3 regions of the Kitasatospora sp. CB02891 genome follow, and region 3 is predicted to be linked to each of the others. Evidence: riboswitches for the same ligand, from Rfam matches in the RefSeq annotation. Region 3 holds a riboswitch; each other region holds the start of a gene.
What was found. A riboswitch is a leader RNA that binds a small molecule or an ion and turns the genes downstream of it on or off. The one in region 3 is predicted to bind cyclic di-AMP.
Positions count from the first base shown of each region.

Region 1: linked by a shared signal. The riboswitch ahead of CG736_RS27910 (M23 family metallopeptidase) and the one ahead of CG736_RS26845 (transglycosylase family protein) in region 3 are both predicted to bind cyclic di-AMP.
Region 2: linked by a shared signal. The riboswitch ahead of CG736_RS10920 (C40 family peptidase) and the one ahead of CG736_RS26845 (transglycosylase family protein) in region 3 are both predicted to bind cyclic di-AMP.

Region 1 covers NZ_NNBO01000015.1:20,279-25,486, reverse strand. Annotated here, with positions in the region: gene CG736_RS27930 (hypothetical protein) at 1-156, opposite strand, end outside; gene CG736_RS27925 (TetR-like C-terminal domain-containing protein) at 188-766, opposite strand; gene CG736_RS27920 (alpha/beta fold hydrolase) at 766-1,587, opposite strand; gene CG736_RS27915 (YiaA/YiaB family inner membrane protein) at 1,708-1,998, opposite strand; cyclic di-AMP (ydaO/yuaA leader) riboswitch at 2,215-2,378, shown strand; gene CG736_RS27910 (M23 family metallopeptidase) at 2,389-3,150, shown strand; gene CG736_RS27905 (DUF3995 domain-containing protein) at 3,160-3,651, opposite strand; gene CG736_RS27900 (hypothetical protein) at 3,767-4,579, opposite strand; gene CG736_RS27895 (GNAT family N-acetyltransferase) at 4,630-5,196, shown strand.
Region 2 covers NZ_NNBO01000003.1:479,540-484,747, reverse strand. Annotated here, with positions in the region: gene CG736_RS10930 (hypothetical protein) at 1-954, opposite strand, end outside; gene CG736_RS10925 (NlpC/P60 family protein) at 1,080-2,132, opposite strand; gene CG736_RS10920 (C40 family peptidase) at 2,344-3,411, opposite strand; cyclic di-AMP (ydaO/yuaA leader) riboswitch at 3,422-3,577, opposite strand; gene CG736_RS10915 (C40 family peptidase) at 3,940-4,974, opposite strand; gene CG736_RS10910 (NYN domain-containing protein) at 5,168-5,208, opposite strand, start outside.
Region 3 covers NZ_NNBO01000014.1:22,679-27,886, forward strand. Annotated here, with positions in the region: gene CG736_RS26840 (cytochrome P450) at 67-1,311, shown strand; cyclic di-AMP (ydaO/yuaA leader) riboswitch at 1,564-1,747, shown strand; gene CG736_RS26845 (transglycosylase family protein) at 1,751-2,458, shown strand; gene eno (phosphopyruvate hydratase) at 2,684-3,973, shown strand; gene CG736_RS26855 (septum formation initiator family protein) at 4,078-4,515, shown strand; partial or broken gene CG736_RS26860 (DUF501 domain-containing protein) at 4,569-5,075, shown strand.

The sequences.
Region 1 (5,208 bases), on a different contig from region 3:
CTCGGCGAGCGGCCGGTCCGGGGCGGAGAGGGTGTCGGTGTGCGGGGTGGTGCCGCCCGCGTGCTCGTGGGTGGCGTGCGCCGCGCTGGGCGCGGTGAGCGAGGCGACCACGCCGACGGCGAGCGAGGCAAAGGCGAGCAGGCTGCGCTTCTTCATACCGGGTAGAACGCGCCCGACCCCCCTCAGGTCACGCCGTCCGCCCGCCCGGCCAGTCGGCGAGGCCGTCGACCACGACCCCGATCAGCCGCTCCAGCGTCACGTCCCGGCCCTCGGCGAGCTGGAACGCCCCCGCCGTGGTCAACGAGGCGTACCCGTGGGCCACGGCACGCAGCGTGCGCGCGGCGTGCACCGCCTCGGACCCCTCCAGGCCGTACCCGCGCAGGACGGCGAACAGCACGTTCACCAGCCGCTCGCCGGCCGCGGTGAGCTCCGGATCGGGGTCGGGGGCCTGCGGCAGTGCGGCGTAGCGCCGCGGGAACCCGGTGGCGTACCCGGCGTACGCGGTGAGCAGGGCGGCGACCGCCTCGTCGCGGGAGTGGCCGAGGACGGCGGCGGCCAGGTGGTCGGTGAGGTCGTCGAGGGTGCGGACGGCGACCAGGCGGCGCAGTTCGGGCAGGCCCCCGGCGACGTGCTTGTACAGCGAGGGGGTGGCGACCCCGGCCCTGGCGGCGACGGCGGCCAGGGTGAGCGTCTCGGCGCCCTGGGCGTCGATCAGGTCGAGGGCGTGGTCCACCACCGCGGTGGGGGAGAGTCCGGCGCGGGCCATCAGCGGGCGACCTCGTTCAGGAAGGGGAGCAGGGCGTCGGCGACCGCCTGCGGGTGGCTGGCCATCGGGTAGTGGCCGGCGTTCTCGATCATCACCTTACGGCCGCGCAGCGCGGCGGCCTGCCGGTCGGCGATCAGCCCGGGGTCCGGGAAGTCGGGGTCCTTGCTGCCCATCAGTACCAGCGCGGGGACCTCGACGGCCTCGCACCAGCCGACCGGCGCGGAGTCGCCCTTGAGGTAGCCGCGCAGCGCTGCCTTGCGGGCGGGCTCGCGCAGCATCTCGGCGAGGCCGGCCCGGTAGGCGTCGAAGTCGGCGGGTCGCTCGGTCGGGTAGTAGAACTTCTGCAGCGCGCTCCACAGGCCCGGGAACGCGGAGACCAGCGGGGCGGCCAGCCCGAACATCGCCTTCTGGAAGCCGTTCAGCGGGAGGTTCTCGATGAAGGCGTCGATCAGCACCACCCCGGCGGTGCGCCCGGGGGCGAGTCCGGCCGCGCGGACCACCGTGGCGCCGGTGTACGAGCTGCCGGCCAGGACGGCGCCGCGCAGGTCGAGGTGGTCGAGCAGGGCGACCAGGTCCTCGGCGATCGCGGCCGGGGAGTGGTCGGTGAAGCCGGTGGAGGACTCGCCGAGGCCGCGCAGGTCCATGGTGATCACCCGGTGTCCGGCGGCGGTCAGCAGCGGGACGAGGTGCCGGTAGGCGGCGCGCTTGTCGAGCATGCCGGGCAGCAGGACCACCGGGACGCCGTCGCCGGGGGTGTCGTCGTAGGCGATCCGGCCGCCGGTGACGTCGAGGTACCGGGTGGTGCCGAGGGTGCTGTTCATGGTGGGCCTCCTGGGCGGCGGGTGCGGTGCGCCGGGCACTGGAGGCCCGGCCGACTGCCGATAGCCATAAAGCTAAGGCTAATAGCCTTAGCCGTCAAGCGGGGGCGGCCGGCCGGGTCGTCAGATGTTCTCCACCTTGAACGGGTCGTGCTCGGCGAGCAGCTTCTCCAGCCGGGCCTGGTCCACCCGGCTGGTGATCGCGCCCTCCTCCTGGCGGTCCCGGACCACCTTGGCCAGCGTGAACGCGGAAGTGATCACGTACAGCACGCCGACGGCCAGGAAGGCGCGCATCCAGGCGCTCACCGGCAGGTAGGCGATCCCGATGGTGAGGGCGATGGCGGCCAGCGCGAAGGAGGCGGCGGCCTGCAGGAAGTAGGCGGCGGTGGTCCGGTGCGGCACGGTTGCGGTCATGGCATCAGGGTCGCGCCGGCCCGGGGGCGGGGCGTGAGTACGGATACTCAACCGTGCGGTCACCATCCGTCAGGTACGGCCTGGTGAATCGTCATAAATCGCCCATAGGGCGTCAGGAAATCTTCACCGTCTCCCGGGAGGAGCTTGGAATCATGGGGTCCATAGGATTAACGTTTGATAACGCAGCGCGGTCGGCAACGCCGTAACCATGCGGCACCGTGCGCCACGCCTAATCCACTTGGGCACGCCTTTCGGGGCGTCCCAGGAGCCGGGGAACCACGTTCCACCGGGGTGAATCGGGACGGCCCTGGGCCCGACCGTAGGAGACCTTCCACCTCCGAACCCGTCAGCTAACCCGGTCGGCGGCAGGGAAGGAAGGAGCACGCCCCCGTGGCGTCGACCTACACCGAGAGCACCGGCACCCAGCTGCTCGACCACCCGGTCGAGCCGGAAGCCGCCCGGCACCGGCTGCCCCGCCAGTCCCGCGCCGGCGCGCCCCTGCTGGGCGTCACCGCGATGACCGCCGCGCTCAGCGCCACCGGACTCGCCCCCGCGCAGGCCGCCGCCCCGGTGCCCGTCACCGCCGCCGACGAGGTCTCCGACGGACTGCTCGCCGCCGACCCCGGCCTCGCCCTCGCCGCCCGCATCCAGCAGCAGGCCGACGGCCAGCGCACCTCCGCCGACGAATCCGCCCGGCTCGCCGCCGCCCAGGACGCCGAGGCCAAGCGCGCCGCCCAGCAGGCCGAGGCCGAACGGGACGCGCACACCCTGCCGGTGGCCGGCTACCAGCTGACCGCGCACTTCGCCCAGGCCGGCTCGCACTGGGCGCACCTGCACACCGGCCTGGACTTCGCCGCCCGCACCGGCACCCCCGTCGCCGCCGTCGCCGGAGGCACCGTCACCTCGGCGGGCTGGTCCGGCCCCTACGGCTACCGGGTCATCCAGACCCTCCCCGACGGCACCGAACTCTGGTACTGCCACCTCTCCCGGATCGTCACCGCCTCCGGCCCGGTCGCCCCCGGCGCCGTGCTCGGCGCGGTCGGCGCCACCGGCAACGTCACCGGCCCGCACCTGCACCTGGAGGTCCGCCCCGGCGGCGGCGCCCCGGTCGACCCGCTGCCCTGGCTCCAGCAGCTCGGCCTGCAGCCGTAACTCCCGCGCTCACCGACGGCCGTCGTCTCCCGGCAGGAGTCGGCGGCCGAACACCGTGCACCCGAACAGCACCCCGCCGGCCAGGAAGAACGGCTCGTACAGCAGCGTCGCGAAGCGGGCCGTCGCGGCCGGCTCCGCCACCGGGCGGTGACCCTCCGCCGCCGGCGCCGCCCAGTCCGGCACGGACGGCGCGGCGTGCACGATCAGCACCACCGCCGTGCCCCGCGCGGCCCGCAGCAGCCCGCGGGCCGGCAGCCGCCTGCCCCACGGCCGCACCAGCGCCAGGGCCGCGAGCGGTGTCGTGACGACGTCGGTCACCAGCAGCGGCGTGTTGTCCAGCACCGACAGGCCGCCCGGCAGCCCGGCCCGGCCGCCCAGCAGCCAGTACAGGTGCACCAGGGCGAAGCCGGCCGACCAGAACGCGGCGGCCAGGGCGGCGACCCGCCGGAACGACGGGCGCAGGCCGGCCGCGGCGGCGCCGGCGGGAGTCACGATGTCCATGGCTCCACCCCGGCCCGGCGGCCCCGCCCCGCGGATCGTCCGGACGGCCGCGGCTGATGGATCACCAGGACGATCCCCGGGTCCTCCGAGCGGCGGACCCGACGGGCCGGAATCCTCAGTACACCTCGGGGGCCAGCTCCGGGAACTCCTCCAGCAGCAGCCGGGCCAGCCCCGGCACCGTCCACTCGCCGCACAGGTCGATCGCGGCCTGCGCCACCGCCTCCTCGAACTCCTCGAACTCCCCGGCGAGTTCGTCCGGCATCGGCAGACCCCGAGCGGTCAGCTCCGCCAGGTTGCGGTAGCTGCGCCGCATCAGGCCCTGCTCCAGCAGCCGGCGCGCGCCGTCCGTGGACACCCCGACCAGCAGCGCCCGCTCCGGGCCCCAGCCGCCGTCCGGCGCCACGCCCGGCACCCGCTCGTACGCGGCGAAGCGCTCCTCGACGTCCAGCGCCCGGAACTCCTCCAGCCAGCCCCGCACCCGGTCGAGGTCCTCCACCGGCACGCCGTCCGCGCGCAGCAGCAGGGCGTACAGCCTGGGCCAGGTCAGCAGGTCGGACCGGAGCAGCAGCGAGTCCACCAGCACCTCGCCCTGCCAGTCGGTCTCCTCGCGCAGCTTCTCCAGCCGCTTGGCGTTCAGCCGCCGCGCCGCCCGCTGCCACTCGATCAGCAGCCGCACCGCCGCCGGGTACGCCCGGGCGTCGCCGTCCGGCTGGACGTACAGGTGCAGCTGCTCGTACAGCAGGTGTTCCAGCACCGGCGAGGTCAGCTCCGGGAAACCGTCGTGCATCCGGGCGCCGCCCAGCTCCAGCAGCGTCAGGACGGTTCGCACCGCGGGCTCGGGTACCGCCTCCAAACCCTCCTCGGCGGCCCACTCCAGCAGGTCGGCGGCTCGGGTACGGGGGAGCAGGTGCAGGTCTTCGTCGTCCACCCAGGTACGGTAGCCGGTCCGCGCGGGGCCGCCCGGTAGGGTCGGGCGCCATGGAAACCGTCCGGCTGACCGGCCCCCGGCTCACCCTGCGGGAGTACCGCCACACCCCCGAGGAAGTCGCCGCGCTGCACGCCGTCCACGGCGACCCCCGGACCGTCCGCCATCTCCCGTTCGACGCCGCCGACTTCGAGGAGTGCGCCGACCAGATCGAGCTCTACCTCGACGAGGCCGAAGCGGAACCCCGGCAGCACTACCGGCTGGCCGTCGACGACGCCGCGGGCGAACCGATCGGCCAGGCCGCCCTCACCCGCGAGGGCGAGCACGCCGCCCAGCTCGGCTGCGCGCTGCGCCCCGACATCTGGGGCTGCGGCCACGCCGGGGAGGTCACCGCGCTGCTGTGCGCGCTCGGCTTCGACACCCTCGGCCTGCACCGGCTGTTCGCCCGCACCGACCCGGCCAACCCGGCCGCCGCCCGGGTGCTGGTCAGGGCGGGCTTCCGGTACGAGGGCCGGATCCGCGCCGAGTCCCACTGGGGCGGCAGCTGGCACGACGCGCTCCAGTACTCGCTGCTCGCCCCCGAATGGCGGGCCCTGGCCACCCCCGGAGCCGGGGGATAACCCCACCCCGAA
Region 2 (5,208 bases), on a different contig from region 3:
GATGCCGGCCGAACCGGCGGTGAAGGCGTCGTCGGTGGGCAGCCCGGCGGGCATCCGTCCGGCCCGGACGTCCCGGGCGAGTTCGGGGGCGATCTGCCGGACGGTCCGCCCGGTGCCCTGGTAGCCGGTGTAGTCGGCGACGCCCTCGGACAGCCACAGCGGGGTCCACGACCTGGTGTCGGCCCGGGTCGCGACGTGGGTGGCCTCGTGGGTCACCACCACCCGCCGGCCGAGCTCGCTGAGCTGCCGGTACGCCTCGGGGTTGACCACGATTCGGTCGGCGGGGGTGTGCGTCGGCGCGCCGCCGACCGCCAGGGTGACCGCCGCTATCCCCTGGTAGGCGTCCGCCGAGACGTCCATCCGACGGGCGAACTGCTGGACGGTGAGCGGCAGTTCGAGCAGCAGCCGGCCGGGCTTCCAGGCGCCCCAGACGGCCTCGACAGTGGGCATCGCGCGGTCGGCGAGGGCGGCCAGGTCGGCCAGTTCGGCGCCCTCGCCGAGGCCCAGCACCAGGCTGTGCTGCCCGGTCGCGGTCCGGACGGCGCCCAGGTCCCAGGGCGCCACCGCGCCGGTCGGCACCTCCCTGAGCACCCGCCAGCCGGCCGGCTCCCGCCGGAGTTCGACCTGCCGTTCCAGCAGCGCCGGGTAGTCGTCCACGCCGGCGATCCGGTAGCCGAGTTCGGCGCCGACGGTCAGCCGGTCGGCGCCGGGCGCGGGTTCGGCGAACGTGGTCAGCCGCAGCGTGTACTCGGTGAAGCGGATCGCCGCGGTGCGGGTGAGCACGTCCCGGTCGGCCTCCTCGGCGCCCACCGCCGTCGGCAGCCCGCCGGGGTCGCGCCGCAGGATCGCGCTCGCCCGCCGCGCCAGCACCTGCGTGACGGCCTCCCGGACCCCGGACGGCGCGCCCGGCGCGGGCGGGGCGGCGGCCGGCGCGACGGGCCCGGCCGGGAGCACCCGGGGCAGCGACAGCTGGGCGGCGCACCCGGCGGCGACCAGCAGCGCGGCCCGCCGGGACAGCGAGGCCCCGGCCTGTCGCGGGGCTTCCGGCGGCAGGTCGGTGACCAGGGGCTCGTGCTGGTTCAGACCCGCACCACCGAGTTGACCGGCATCGCGCTGACGCTCTCGTAGCGGACCCGGGCGCCGGGGTGGGGCGCGTGCACGACGACCCCGCCGCCGGCGTACATGCCGACGTGGTGCCTGTCCTTGAAGAAGATCACCAGGTCTCCGGGCCGGGCTTCGGCGAGGCTCACCCGCCGACCGGCCGAGGCCTGTCCCTGCGAGGTCCGCGGCAGGGTCACTCCGGCCTGCCGCCACGCCCAGTACATCAGACCGGAGCAGTCGAACGTGGTCGGGCCGGTGGATCCGTACACGTACGGGGAGCCGATCTTCGAGACGGCGGCGTTCAGCGCGGCCGCGGCGCGGTCGGACGCGGGGGGCAGGTCGCCGAGGTCGAGCCGGTCGGTGCCGCGGGTGGCGCGGTCCTGGGCGTCCCGGGCGTCGTCGTCGGCCAGCCGGACCCGCTCGGCGGCGCTGAGGCCGCCCAGCAGCCGCTGCGCCCGGGCGAGCCGGCTGTGGACCTCGTCCTTGGCGGCGGCCAGGCGCTGCCGGGCCTGTTCCAGTTCGTCGAGCTTGGCGGTGGCCTCCTGGCGCCGCTGGTCCAGTCGGCGCTGCCGTTCGTGCAGCTCGCGCAGGGTCTCGTTCTGCCGCTCGGTGGCCTGGCCGAGGGCGCGGGCGCCGGCCAGGTAGGACGCCGGGTCCTGGTCGAGCATCAGCCGCAGGGTGGGGTCGAGGCCCTGGGTGCGGTACTGGGCGGCGACCACCGCCCCGAGGTCGCCGCGCAGCCGGTTGAGGTCGTCCTGCCCGGCCGCGACCTGGCTCTGCAGGGCGCCGGCCTCGCGCTGCAGCCTCCGCTGCTGCTCCTGGGCCGCGTTGTACTTCTCGTTCGCCTGCTCGGCCTCCTCGTACAGCTGGTCGACCTGCGCCTTGACGTCGGCGCGGTCGGGCGGGTCGGTCGGCGCGGCGCCGGCCGGGGCGACGCCGAGGTGGAGGACGCCGGTCGCGGCGGCGGTGAGCGCCAGGGCGCGGGCGAGGCGCTGGACACCGGGCAGTGGGGGGCGACGGTGCACGGACACGTGCGACGACTCCGTTCCTGCGGCCGGCCTCCGCCGCCGCCCGCCGGTCGGGCGGCCGTCCGCACGGGGGGCCGGGCCAGAGGTTAGCGAGTCGGAAGGATCCAGTCCAAACCCTGACAACCTCGAATATTCGACCGCGAATCGGACACCGGAACGAGTGCGGCCCGGCACCCCCTGTGCGGGGTGCCGGGCCGGGCGCTCGAAGGAGCCGTCAGATCCGGACGATCTTGGTGATCGGCATCACGGTGGCGGACTCGTAGCGGACCTGCGCGCCGGTGTGCGGGGCGTGCACGATCTGCCCGTTGCCGACGTACATGCCGACGTGGTGCTGGTCGCCGTAGTAGATGATCAGGTCACCCGGTCGGGCGTTGGCGATGTTGGTGCCGATGTTGGTGCCGGCGCCCGCCTGGGCCTGCGAGGTGCGCGGGATCGACACACCCGCTTGGGCGTACGCCCACTGCATCAGACCGGAGCAGTCGAAGGTGCTCGGGCCGGCCGCGCCGTAGGAGTACCAGCTGCCCAGCTTGGACAGCGCGGCGCTCATCGCGGCGCCCGCGTAGCCGGCCGGGGCCTGCACCGGGGCGGCGAGGCCGGTCCGGGCGGTGTCGCGGGAGGCCCGCTCGGCCTGGCTGCGGGAGGCGTCGGCGGCCTTGGCCTCGGCCGCGGCGAGCTCGTCGCGCTCCTTCTGGGTGAGCGTGTTGAGCAGGTCCTGCGCCTTGGCCAGCTTGGCCTGGACGTCCTCCTTGTCGGCCTGGAGGGCCTTCGTGGTGGTGTCCAGCTCGGCGAGCTTCTGCTCGGCCTCCTTGCGCTGCCCGTCCAGCTTGGCCTGCTCGGCCTTGAAGCTCTTCAGCAGGTCCGCCTGGGTGGCGCCGACCGTGTTGAGCGTGCCGGCCTGCCCGAGGAAGGCGTCCGGGCTGCTGGAGAGCATCAGCTGCATGGTCTGCGAGATGCCGCCGTTGCGGTACTGCTCGGCGGCGATGTTGGCCAGGCTGTCCTGAACGGTGGTCACCTGGTCCTGCTGGCGGGCCAGCTGGTCCTGCAACTGGGTGACCTGCTTCTGCAGGTTCTGCTGCTTCTCGACGGAGGCGTTGAGCGCCTCGGTCTTCACCTCGGCCTGCTCGTTGAGCTGGTCGACCTGCTGCTTGACCTGGTCCTTGGTGGGCGCCGGGTCGGCGTGCGCGCCGGTCTGCGCGGAGAGCGCGACGGCGGTGGCGGCAGCGGCAGTGAGAATCGAGACCCGGGCACGGCCGACGGGCTTGGGACGGCGATGGGACGCCACGAAGGCGGACTCCTTCTTCCTCACACCGCCTACCGGGTGAGCTGACGGGTTCGGGCCGGAAGAGATGCCCTACAGCGCTTCACCGACCGCTGTCGCGGCCGGCCCGGCGCCGATTCACCCCGGGGGAACGTGGTTCCCCGGCTCCGTTCGACAGCACCCCCGCAGGGGTATCCCCGTCGGCGGACCTCGTTCTGACGATCCGCCCGCTGCGTCACGGACTCGGCGGCGACCCCCACCGTCGCCCCCCTTGGGCGATCGACTCTGCGGCGGTCGAACCAAGACCCTAGTAACCGATCCGTGATCGGTTCAAATCCTTGTCCGAAAAAAATCTGAATCTGAGTCAATTTCGATTACGGAAATGACCGAACGTAAGGGATTCGTTGCACAGTGCGCAGCATTTCCCTTCGTTCCATCGAAAAACACAACGCCCGGACGTGTTCGAGATCACAGTGGAATCTCGACCCGTCCGGGCGTGTCACGGCGCGTCAGTTGTCGCCCTCTGGGGCGTATGTCCGGATTGTCGGACCGTCAGACCCGGCGGATGGTGAGGATCGGCAGGGTGTCCGCGGCCATCAGCTTCACCACGTCGCCGGTGCGCGGCGCGTGCACCACCATGCCGTTGCCGACGTACATGCCCACGTGGTGCGCGTCGTTGTAGTAGACCACCAGGTCACCGGGCTGCGCGTTGTGCCAGTCCTTGCCCACGTTGGTGCCCACGCCGGCCTGCGACTGCGAGGTGCGCGGCAGCGAGACGCCGGCCTGCGCGTACGCCCACACCATCAGGCCGGAGCAGTCGAAGGTGCTCGAGCCGGTCGCGCCCCACACGTAGGCCGAGCCGCGCTTGTCGAGCGCCCGCTGCACCGCGACGCCGGCGTAGCCGGCGGCCTTCGGCAGGCTGCCCAGGTCGACCCGGTCGGCGCCGCGCGAGGCTGCGCCGCCGCCGCGCAGGATCGCGGCCCGGTCGGTGGCGGAGAGCTGGCTGAGCAGCTTCTGCGCCTCCTGGAGCTTGCTCTGCACGTCGTTCTTGGCGTCGTTGAGCGCCTGGGTGGAGCTGTCCAGCTCGGCCAGGACGGTCGCCGCCTCCTGCTTCTGCTGGTCCAGCCGGCGCTGCTGGTCCTCCAGCGACTTCAGCGTGGCGGCCTGGGTGCTGGCCGCCTGGTCGAAGGAGGACGCCTGGTCCAGGTACTTGTCCGGGTCGGAGGAGAGCATCAGCTGCATCGACGGGTCGATGCCCGCGTGCCGGTACTGGTCGCCGGCCACCGCCGCCAGCCCGGAGGCCAGCTCGGTCAGCTGCTCCTGGCCGCGGGCCACCTGGTCCTGCAGCTGGTCGGCCTGCTTGCGCAGCTGGTCGGCCTTCTCCTTGGCGCCGTTGTACTTCTCGGCGGCCTGCTCCTGCTCCTCCAGCAGCTTGTCGACCTGCGCCTTGACCTCGTCCTTGTTCGGCTGGGCCGGCGCGGCGTGCGCACTCACCTGGGCCGACAGGGCGACCGCGGTCGCGGCGGCAGCGGTCAGCACGGTCACCCGGGCGCGACTCGGCTGCTTGGGACGGCGGTGGGAGGCCACGGCGGTGCTCCTTCTTCCTGCTGGACTCACCCGATCAGGCGATAGTCCGGAATATAGGTTTGACGCCAGACCCTAGTGAAGTCCCTACCCCCGCGTCCACTCCCGGGGGGCTCCCGAATCGGCTTCTCCGCCCCCTTTCACGACACCGACACACTCCGGACGCTTCAACGCCGCTGACCGCCCGTCAACTCGATCAGCTGCGCGACAGCCGGTTCAGCAGCAGCACCGAGGCCA
Region 3 (5,208 bases):
CCGCAACAGGGATTACCCGCCAGGTGACCAGACTCACGCGACGGCGGTTCCAGATACGGTCAAGACATGCCAGATCAGCCCCACGCCGCCCACCCGCAACTCTTCACCTGGGAGTTCGCGGCCGACCCCTATCCGGCGTACGCCTGGCTGCGGGAGCACTCCCCGGTGCACCGCACCACCCTGCCCAGCGGAGTGGAGGCGTGGCTGGTCACCCGGTACGCGGACGCCCGGCAGGCGCTGGCCGACTCCCGGCTCTCCAAGAACCCGGCGCACCACAGCGAGCAGGCGCACCGCACCGGCCGGGTGGGCATCCCGGGCGAGCGGCAGGCCGACCTGATGACCCACCTGCTGAACATCGACCCGCCGGACCACACCCGGCTGCGCCGCCTGGTGTCGAAGGCGTTCACGCCGCGCCGGGTCGCCGAGTTCGAACCGCGGGTGCAGCAGCTCACCGACCGGCTGATCGACTCCTTCGCGGAGCGCGGCGAGGCCGACCTGATCCACGAGTTCGCCTTCCCGCTGCCGATCTACGCGATCTGCGACCTGCTGGGCGTCCCCGCCGAGGACCAGGACGACCTGCGCGACTGGGCCGGCATGATGATCCGACACACGGGCGGCAAGCGCGGGGGAGTGGGCCGCGCGGTCAAGCAGATCCGCGGCTACCTGGCCGACCTGATCCACCGCAAGCGGGCCGACCTCGGCGACGACCTGATCTCCGGCCTGATCCGGGCCGGTGACCACGGCGAGCACCTGACCGAGAACGAGGCCGCAGCGATGGCCTTCATTCTGCTCTTCGCGGGGTTCGAAACCACCATCAATCTGGTCGGAAACGGACTTTTCGCCCTGCTTTGCAACCCCAGCCAGCGCACCCTGCTCCAGGACTCGCTGGCCCGCGGCGAGTCGGGCCTGCTGGAGACCGGCATCGAGGAACTGCTGCGCTACGACGGCCCGGTGGAGCTGGCGACCTGGCGGTTCGCCACCCGGCCGCTGGCCATCGGCGGGGTGGACGTCCCGGTGGGCGATCCGGTGCTGGTGGTGCTGGCCGCGGCGGACCGCGACCCGGCCCGGTTCTCCGACGAGAACACCCTGGACCTGGCCCGGACGGACAATCCGCACCTCGGTTTCGGGCACGGGATCCACTACTGCATCGGCGCGCCGCTCGCCCGGCTCGAAGGGCAGCGCGCGATAGGCACACTGCTGACACGGCTGCCGGACCTCCAGCTCGCCGCCGATCCGGCCGAACTCCGTTGGCGGGGCGGGCTGATCATGCGCGGGCTGCGGGAGCTCCCGGTCTCCTTCACGCCCCGCTGACCCCGGTTTCGACCGCGGCCGACCTGCTCCCGCGCGGGATGGCCAACTGCCGTGCCGGGGGCGCGCGGTGCGCCCCTGGAGGGGCGAATGCGGACATACATGGACGGTTTGTGCACGAGATGTGAAGGTCCGTAATTTCGGCGTGATACCGGTGATATGAGCTTGTGATTGCTCATCAGCTCTGCTTACTCTCCGATCTGCCCGCAGCCGTGGGCCCCGAACGCGGCACGCCGAGTCCTGTCCACCGCGCCCTCGGGACACCGACCAGGAATTCGGACAGGAGCGGGGGACCCAGGTGTGAACGCCGTAGCAGTTCCGACGGCTTGGGGTGAAGCCGCCCGGGAGCGGACGCAGTCGCGTCCCCGCTCCCCGGCGGCCGGGCCAGCCTCCCGGTCCGAACCCGACAGCTCACCTCGCAGGCGTGCGGAGAGGAAGTCCCATGCTGTTCACCGGTTCCGGCCGTCACCGCCGTAGTACCAAGGCCGAGAAGGTCGTCGCCGCCGCAGGCGTGGCGTCCGTGGGCCTGGCCCTGCCCCTGCTGTCCGCCACCGGAGCGGCCGCCGCGCCCGCCGACACCTGGGACCGCGTCGCCCAGTGCGAGAGCGGCGGCAACTGGGCCATCAACACCGGCAACGGGTACTACGGCGGCCTGCAGTTCTCCTCCTCCACCTGGCGCGCCTACGGCGGCAGCGAGTACGCGTCCCGCGCCGACCAGGCCTCCCGCTCCCAGCAGATCGCGGTGGCCGAGCGGGTGCTCGCCTCCCAGGGCCCCGGCGCCTGGCCGGTCTGCTCGGGCAAGGCCGGCCTGACCAAGGGCGGCAGCAGCAGCTCCCAGGACACCGCCTCCCGCTCGCAGCAGCGCCCGGCCACGCCGCAGCAGCAGCAGTCGACCAAGACGACCAAGACGCCGAAGTCCCAGCAGCAGACCCCGAAGGCGCAGCAGCCGCAGCAGGGCTACAAGTCCCCGAAGCCGGCCACCACCTCGCAGGCCGCCGGGAAGTACACCGTGCAGAGCGGTGACACGCTGTCCGGCATCGCCGTCGCGCGGAACCTGTCCGGCGGCTGGGAGCAGCTGTTCCAGGCGAACCGCGACGTGATCGGCGGCAACCCCGACCTGATCGTCCCCGGGCAGGTCCTCTCGATGTGACGCCGCGGAGCGTCGGCCGGCCGGGCTGACGCTCCGTCCGTTCCGGGCGCGCGCCGAGCAGTTCGCGCCGTCCGGAACGGCCCGGTGGCGGGCAAACAGGTGAACTACCAGTGAGTAGCCGGGCCACACGGTGAGACGGGGCCCGGCCGGGCGTGGCCGCAGGCATGTCTGCGGCTAGGCTCTGGGCGTAACGACCACACATCCGCTTCCGCTAGGAGATGCCTCGTGCCGTCCATTGATGTCGTCGTAGCCCGTGAGATCCTCGACTCCCGCGGCAACCCCACGGTCGAGGTCGAGGTCGGTCTCGACGACGGCAGCACCGGTCGCGCGGCTGTCCCGTCGGGCGCCTCCACCGGCGCCTTCGAGGCGCTGGAGCTCCGCGACGGCGACAAGAACCGCTACTTCGGCAAGGGCGTCGAGAAGGCCGTCCTCGCCGTCATCGAGCAGATCGGCCCAGAGCTGGTCGGCTACGACGCCACCGAGCAGCGCCTGATCGACCAGGCCATGCTCGACCTGGACGCCACCCCGGACAAGTCCTCGCTCGGCGCCAACGCCATCCTCGGCGTCTCGCTCGCCGTCGCGCACGCCGCGTCCGAGGCCAGCGACCTGCCGCTGTTCCGCTACCTGGGCGGCCCGAACGCCCACGTGCTGCCGGTCCCGATGATGAACATCCTCAACGGCGGCTCGCACGCGGACTCCAACGTCGACATCCAGGAGTTCATGATCGCCCCGATCGGCGCGGAGTCCTTCTCCGAGGCCGTCCGCTGGGGTGTCGAGGTCTACCACACCCTCAAGGGCGTGCTGAAGGAGCGCGGGCTCTCCACCGGCCTGGGCGACGAGGGCGGCTTCGCCCCGAACCTGGACTCCAACCGCGAGGCCCTCGACCTGATCACCGAGGCCATCAAGAAGGCCGGCTACACCCCGGGCAAGGACGTCGCGCTCGCCCTGGACGTCGCCGCCTCCGAGTTCTACAAGGACGGCGCCTACCAGTTCGAGGGCAAGGCCCTGTCGGCCGCCGAGCTGGTCGAGTACTACGCCGAGCTGGTCGCCGCCTACCCGCTGGTCTCCATCGAGGACCCGCTGGACGAGTCCGACTGGGACGGCTGGAAGGCCATCACCGACAAGCTGGGCGACAAGGTCCAGCTGGTCGGCGACGACCTGTTCGTCACCAACCCGGAGCGCCTGCGCCGGGGCATCGAGACCGGCACCGCCAACGCGCTGCTGGTGAAGGTCAACCAGATCGGCTCGCTCACCGAGACCCTGGACGCCGTCGAGCTGGCCCAGCGCAACGGCTACCGCTGCATGATGTCGCACCGCTCCGGCGAGACCGAGGACGTCACCATCGCCGACCTCGCCGTCGCCACCAACTGCGGCCAGATCAAGACCGGCGCCCCGGCCCGCTCCGAGCGCGTCGCCAAGTACAACCAGCTGCTGCGCATCGAGGAGATCCTCGACGACGCCGCGGAGTACGCGGGCCGCGGCGCGTTCCCGCGCTTCCGCCCTGCGGACAAGTGAGCACAGCAAGGGCTGATCCGCCACTGAGCTCGATGTGACCGGTGCCCCGGCCCCCACCGCGTAGGGTGGGCCGGGGCACCGGCATGCGCAGGAGGGGCGACCAGATGGCCAAGTGGAGGATCCCCGGACTGGCGGCGCGCCCGCGCTTCACCAGTCGGGCCACCGTGCTGGTGCTCGTGCTGTGCTCACTGGTGGCGATACTCGCCTACCCCGCCCGGCAGTACATCGCCCAGCGGGGTGAGATCGCCGATCAGCGGGCCAAGGCCGAACACGCCCGCCAGCAGGTCGACGAGCTGCGCCGGGCCAGGGCCCGCTGGCAGGACCCGGAGTACGTCAAGGCACAGGCCCGGGAACGGCTGCACTACGCGCTGCCGGGCGAGACCCCGTTCGTCTCGGTCGCCCCGCCGCCCGCGCCGGGCGACAAGCAGTCCGCCTCGGACGCCACCGGACACCCGAAGGCCGCCCGCCCCTGGTACTCCTCCTTCTGGGACTCGGTGGACGCCGCCGACACCGCACTCGCCGCACCGCCCGCCGTCCCCTGACGGCCCTGACGCCACGTCACCCCACCCGCCCCCATCCGACGAACAGACTGCTGATGAGCAACCAGAACCCTCCTGTTTCCGACCACGACGTCGCGGCCATCGCCGCCCAGCTCGGCCGGGTGCCGCGCGGGCTGCGCGCCGTCGCCCACCGCTGCCCGTGCGGCAACCCGGACGTGGTGGAGACCGCGCCCCGGCTGCCCGACGGCACGCCGTTCCCGACGCTCTACTACCTGACCTGCCCCAAGGCCGCCTCGCTGATCGGCACCCTGGAGGCGGAGGGCGTGATGAAGGAGCAGAGCGCCCGGCTCGCCGAGGACCCGGAACTCGCCGCCGCCTACCGGGCCGCGCACGAGGACTACATCGCCCGCCGGGACGCCATCGAGGTGCTGGAGGGCTTCCCCAGCGCCGGCGGCATGCCCGACCGGGTCAAGTGCCTGCACGTGCTGGTCGGCCACTCGCTGGCGGCCGGCGAGGGCGTCAACCCGCTCGGCGACGAGGCGATCGGCATGCTGGAGGACTGGTGGGCCAAGGGCCCGTGCGTCAGCCCCGCCGAGGTCGAGGCCGCCGGTGAGCGGGTCGTCCGCAACCGCGCCAAGGCCGAGGACCACGCCGCGGTGATCGCCGCCAAGGAGGCGCTGACCGCCGAGCGGGCCGCCGCCCGCAAGGCCGCCGGGGACGCCGAGGACACCGTGG